Regions from separate parts of the Thalassotalea agariperforans genome, predicted to be linked through region 1. Evidence: predicted binding sites of a transcription regulator. Region 1 holds the regulator's gene; the other holds the start of a gene.
The links. The regulator sigma-54, encoded in region 1, starts transcription at its own class of promoters, with help from an activator protein. The targets are predictions, from matches to a motif close to GTTGGCACGNNNNTNGNNT.
Positions count from the first base shown of each region.

Region 2: the regulator sigma-54 is predicted to act here: its motif matches at 2,087-2,105, upstream of nirB (nitrite reductase large subunit NirB).

Region 1 covers NZ_JBQMWH010000001.1:143,868-147,267, forward strand. Annotated here, with positions in the region: gene rapZ (RNase adapter RapZ) at 1-366, opposite strand, end outside; gene ptsN (PTS IIA-like nitrogen regulatory protein PtsN) at 373-825, opposite strand; gene hpf (ribosome hibernation promoting factor) at 829-1,116, opposite strand; gene ACSLUO_RS00770 (RNA polymerase factor sigma-54) at 1,137-2,636, opposite strand; gene lptB (LPS export ABC transporter ATP-binding protein) at 2,725-3,400, opposite strand, start outside.
Region 2 covers NZ_JBQMWH010000001.1:491,341-494,740, reverse strand. Annotated here, with positions in the region: gene nirB (nitrite reductase large subunit NirB) at 1-2,024, opposite strand, end outside; gene ACSLUO_RS02200 (substrate-binding periplasmic protein) at 2,550-3,335, opposite strand.

The sequences.
Region 1 (3,400 bases):
TAATTTTTTTTCTAATGAAATCGCTTGATCAAGTGCAATGTTATGTTTAATTAATGGATGTAAGCGGCGTGTTTCACTAAAACGTCGGATCAGATCAGAGTCGCTAGCATCTAAATATAAAATACTTAATTCAACACTATTAGGTAAATAGTTGATGATTTCAGGAATGTCATTAGGATCAGCTGGTAAGTTACGAACATCTAAACTAACTGCCACTTTTTTACTGTCATTAATAACCGTGTGGGTTAGTGCGGGTAACAAATTTACGGGAATATTATCAACACAATAATAACCTAAATCTTCAAGTACTCTTAAGGCGACTGATTTACCCGAGCCTGAGCGTCCGCTAACAATTAACAGCTTCATAAATGTTTAGCTCGCTTCTTGAATAATTTGAAATAACTGGTCGTTATTTTGGCATTTTCTAACGTTTTTAATGGTTTGTTTATCACTGAATAATTGCGCAATACTTTGTAAGGTGCTTAAGTGTTCTTGGCAAGCACTTTCAGGAACAAATAACGCAACAAAAATATCAACAGGGCGATTATCAATAGCATCAAAACCAATTGGTTCTTGAGTGGTTAATAATACTGCGACTACTTGATTAGTTTCGCTTAATCGACCGTGGGGGATCGCTATACCATTACCAATACCGGTGCTACCCATTTGTTCTCGGTTCATTAAACTTTCGAGCAATTCATGTTGGCTTAATTCTGTAATGTGACTGGAGGCCGTTTGACAAATGGTATCAAAAATTCTTTTTTTACTGGTAGCTGGTACTGCACATAAAGTGCAGTCCAGTGTTAAAATATCTTGTAACTTCATAGGTTAATGTTGTTTTAGCTTTTCTTTGTGTTTTAGTACTTGACGATCTAATTTGTCAATTAAGGCATCAATGGCGGTATACATATCTTGATTGTCGGCCTTAGCATGAATTTCACCACCATTTAAGTGCAGTGTTGCTTCCGCTATTTGGTTTATTTTTTCAACATTAAGTACCACATAAACATTATTAATGTGATCAAAATGTCGCTCTAGCTTTGCAAATTTAGTATTAACAAAATCGCGTAATGAATCGGTAATTTCTACATGGTGTCCAGAAAGATTGATTTGCATAAGCTGTATCCTTTTAGTAACTAAAGTAAACTTTTTCGTTGATTAGACGGTGGTATAGCTAATGATTCACGATATTTAGCTATTGTCCGTCGGGCTACATTAATGCCTTGATCAGCCAATAATTCAGCCATTTTGCTGTCACTCAATGGTTTTGATGGCGTTTCAGCAGACACTAATTTTTTAATTAACGCTCTAATAGCGGTTGATGAACACTCTCCTCCATTTTCGGTACTAACATGACTTGAAAAGAAATATTTTAATTCAAATATTCCTCGTGGGGTATGCATATACTTTTGGGTTGTCACCCGTGATATCGTTGATTCATGCATTTCTACGGCTTCAGCGATATCATTTAACACCATTGGTCTCATCGCTTCAGGACCATGTTCAAAAAAGCCTTGTTGGCGTTGAACTATGCAATTGGATACTTTTAATAAAGTATCATTTCTACTTTCTAAACTTTTAATAAACCACTTTGCTTCTTGTAAATTAGAACGCATAAATTGGCTATCATCGGATGACTTCATGGTTTTAGTCATCGCCGCATATTGTTGGTTTATTGATAAACGCGGTGCTGAATCAGGATTTAATTCCACAACCCAACGACCATTTTTCTTTTCAACTGAAACATCAGGAATAACGTATTGGTCATCGCTTTTAATGACGCTATCACCCGGTCTTGGATCGAGAGACTGGATAAGTTGCATGACTTCTTTTAATTGTGGCTCTTTTAAACGCGTCTTTCTCATTAATTGACGATAGTCGCGATTGCCTAATAAATCGATATGATTTGCAATTATTTTTTTGGTTTCTTCTAAATAAGGCGTACTTTTGTCAAATTGGTTAAGTTGAATGAGCAAACATTCTGCAATTGAACGTGCGCCAACACCAATGGGGTCGAACATATTAATCCGTTTTAATACGGCTTCAACTTCGTCTAATTCAACTTCATCATCGCCTAGGCTTTCTAAAATGTCTTCCGCGGTTATGGTGAGGTAACCGGCGTCATCAATACCATCGATAATCGCCATGGCTATGGTACGGTCGGTATCAGAAAAAGGCGTTAATTCCATTTGCCATCTTAAATGATCTTGTATGGAGTCGGTAGTTTCACCTTGGTAAGTATAATCTTCAGACAAGGTTCCGCTGCTACTGCTTGCTGAGCCAGCAGTATAATTGTCATCCCAAGTTGTATCCATACTCAGTTCTTCAGGAATGTCATTTTTCTCCATGGCATCCGTGGTGCTTAACTCGTCAGATGACGGTGTTGCATCTTCACTACCATCAAGTTGTGGTTTCTCAGTTACCGATGCAGAAAAAGCCTCTTCTAACCGATCAGGAACATCTTCTTGGTTAGTTTGAGGTGTTTCATCAACTTCAAGAAGTGGATTGCTATCTAACGCTTCTTGAATTTCTTGTTGTAAATCTAACGTCGACAATTGCAACAAACGTATCGCTTGCTGTAATTGGGGTGTCATCGTTAACTGTTGTCCTATACGGAGCTGCAGTGATGGGCGCATTTAGCTTGTCATTATCCTTGTTGTACATTGTATTGTGTTGTTTAAACACTCATACGGAAAATTACGATTATCTTTTACGTTGTTTTAACTATAGCGTGAATTGCTCACCAAGGTATACATCTCTTACATGCTGATTTGCAAGTATTTCATCGGCACTGCCTTGAGCGATTAATTCACCATGACTAACAATGTAGGCTAGTTCACAAACATCAAGGGTTTCTCTAACATTGTGGTCGGTAATTAATACACCAATACCACGATTTTTTAAATGAATAATAATTTTCTTTATATCACCTACTGAAATTGGGTCAACCCCTGCGAAGGGTTCATCGAGTAAAATATATTGTGGATCAGCGGCAAGAGCACGTGCTATTTCAACTCTGCGGCGCTCACCACCCGATAAACTCATGCCAAGGTTGTCGCGAATATGGCCAATGTTAAATTCTTCTATTAAACTTTCTAACTTTTCTTCACGGGCTATGGCATTAAGCTCTTTACGCGTTTCTAATATCGCCATGATATTTTGATAAACGGTTAACTTTCTAAAAATTGATGCTTCTTGCGGTAAATAACCTAACCCTTTACGAGCACGGACATGCATTGGCTCGAATGTCATATCTTCACCGTTAAGCATAATCGATCCGCTGTCATTCGCAACTAGGCCAACGATCATATAAAACGAGGTAGTTTTACCAGCACCGTTAGGTCCTAATAAACCAACAATTTGTCCTTGTTTAACCGCTAAGCTGACATTTTTTACAACT
Region 2 (3,400 bases), 350 kb from region 1:
GCAAATTTAATTTTGTGCGGTGAACGTAAACCTTTGTAACGTTCTTCTAAACGAATCGCCATGCCAACACTGTCTTGTTGACCATAACGACACCAAGTACTACCAACACAAGATTTTACTGTTCGTAATGATTTACCGTAGGCATGACCAGTTTCCATACCCGCATCAATTAAACGCTTCCAAATGGCCGGTAATTGATCAACACGCGCACCAAATAAATCGATACGTTGGCCACCGGTAATTTTGGTATATAAGTTATATTCTTGAGCTACTTGTCCTAAAACAATCAGCTTATCAGGGGTAATTTCACCACCTGGCACACGCGGAACAATTGAGTAAGTGCCATCTTTTTGCATGTTACCTAAGTAAATGTCGTTGGTGTCTTGTAGCGAAACATGATCAGGTTTTAAGATGTAGTCATTCCAAACAGACGCTAAAATTGACGCTGCTGCTGGTTTACAAATTTCACAACCTAAACCTTTACCATGACGAGATAATAACTCATCAAACGTTTTAATTTGTTCAGCCTGTACAATATGGAATAACTCGGTGCGGCTATAAGCAAAATGCTCACAAATATCGGTGCTAATTTCAACACCACGTTTTTCTAATTCATGGTCAGTTACTTTTTTCAATAACGCTGCACAACCACCACAACCGGTTGCTGCTTTAGTTGATGATTTAACTTCACCAACATCAACAGCGCCACAATCAATCGCGTTGATAATGTCACCTTTAGTAACGTTTAAACATGAACAAATAGTGGCTGAATCAGGTAAAGCATCAACACCTAATGTAGGTTTTTCACCAGCACTTGGTAAAATTAACCCGTCTGGATTTTCAGGTAACTCAATGCCATTTAAAGCATACTGTAACAGTGAGTCGTACTCACTAGTGTCACCCACTAATACCGCGCCTAATAATTCTTTACCGTCAGCACTAACAACAATCTTTTTATAAATTTGATCAGGTTGGTTTGAATAAACATAACTCTTACAACCTTCAGTACGACCATGAGCATCACCAATTGAACCCACATCCATACCCATTAATTTTAACTTGGTACTCATGTCAGCACCGGTAAATTGTTGTACACCGCCAATAATGTTATCAGCAACAACTTTGGCCATGGTGTAACCTGGTGCTACTAAACCAAAAATAAAGTTATTCCAAAGGGCACATTCACCAATAGCATAAATGTTTTCGTCAGAGGTTTTACAGTTGTTATCAACCACAATACCGCCACGCTCACCAACACTTAAATCAAATTCACGCGCTAAGTTATCGTACGGACGAATACCCGCTGAAAATAAAATAAGATCGGTTTCTAAATGCGAACCATCAGCAAAATTCATACGGTGAACACAGCTTTCACCGTCAACAATTTCGCTAGTTGCTTTTTGAGTATGTACTTGTACGCCAATACCTTCGATCATTGAACGAAGTAAAGCTCCGCCATCTTGGTCTAATTGTACACCCATTAATTGTGGGGCAAACTCAACAACATGTGTTTCTAAGCCTAATTCTTTTAAAGCATTAGCCGCTTCTAAACCTAAAAGACCACCACCAACAACAACACCAACCTTACCGGCTTTAGCTGATGCTTGAATATCTTCAAGATCTTGAATAGTACGATACACTAAACAATGGTCACGTTCTTTACCTGGAATAGGCGGAACAAATGGGTAAGAACCCGTTGCCATTACTAACTTATCATAAGCGAAAGTATCACCCGCTTCTGTTGTTACTGTTTTGCCAGCTTTATCAATGTTAGTTACTTTGGCATTAGTGAAAAACTTCACTCCAATTTCATCGTAATAAGCCGGTGTTGTCATCGCTAAATCTTCCGCAGTTTTACCCGCGAAATATTCAGATAAATGAACACGATCATAAGCTAAACGATCTTCAGCTGATAAAACTGTAACTTCATAACCTTCATGTTTAGCCATCTCATCAACAAAGTGATGACCAACCATGCCGTTACCAACTACGACGATTTTTTGGGGTTGTGCACTAGTGCTCATATCTTGCATCCTACTTCTTTAAAATACCGCTTTAATAGCGGAACTAGGTAATGCCAAGAATATTGCAAGCACAGTGCCAAATGATATTACCTTTATTTTTCAATAAGATAATTATCAATACCCTTATAACAACTGAGCTTTTGCACTAGAGAGGAGAAGTTATCGCACCAGAGGTGTGCGCAGCAAATAAAATGATAACTTTACGCACCAGTAAAGGGATTGCACACCTTACACCTAAGTAAAATGGTCTCTTAGTATTAGAGGTGGTTAATCATTGCTGATTATGTTTCCAGCCGTTTATTTAACTCGAAAAAATTTAAACCTGAAAAAACTAATAACCCTGACGTAAAAATAAATTGATGTGATCTGAGCCTTTAACTGTAGGGATAAAAGCCACGGCTGACAAATTAAATTATTTCACTTTAGCAATATTAATTTACCAATACTGTCTACTCACCATATAACGAAATTAAGAAGGTAAAGCTTCAATTCTCGTGAGGTATAAATGGGAAATAATACAGCTCATTAAAAGGTCAGGAAATCGCCCTCTTGTTTACTGACAATGTTCAAGTTATTTAATAAATGCTGATGCCATTTTTGAGAAATAGCAGCAACTTCACCAGATGATAATAACTTTTGATAGGCTTGCTGCCATTTTAATAAGGTTGCTTGTGGTGTTTTTTTCGACATCACTAAATAAACATCAGATTGATGTAAGGTATAAATAGCTTTGAACTGCCCACAATCTATTAACAACTGCTCACATGAATAAGTTAGCCCTTGTTGTTCATAAACAATTGCAGGCAGCCTGCCCCAAAGTAATAGTTGCACATTTTGATCATGTTGAGTTACTGAATATAGATTAGTAAATTTTCTATTGACCAGCCATTCTTCACGAACATCACCTCTAACAACGCCGATGGCATTAATGTTAGCTAAATCTTGTAATGAGCTAGCTACCAAGCCAGAATCATTCTTGGTAAACACTTGCCAATTTTTGCTAAAAACTTTTCCTACCCAATGATATTTGTCTTCTCTAAATTGAGTGCGTGAAATACTGAAAAATAAAACATTAGCCTGGCTGTCCATAATATTTAACGCCCGAGCTTCCGGAGTAAATTCTATTGTACTTTCATTACCAACAATGTTTTGTAAAGCTTGAACAATATCTACAACAAGGCCATCAGGATAACCCGCTTTATTAATAAAGTTAGCTGGCGGTTCATTGACCGAAATAATACGAACTGGCTCTGATGCTCGCGTAGAAAAAGAGCAAGTTAACACTAAGATAAGTAATGAAATAAGTCGCATATACAACTCCATGTATAGATACGAAAGGTTAAAACAAAGTATGGCAGATAAATTGAAACTGTAAA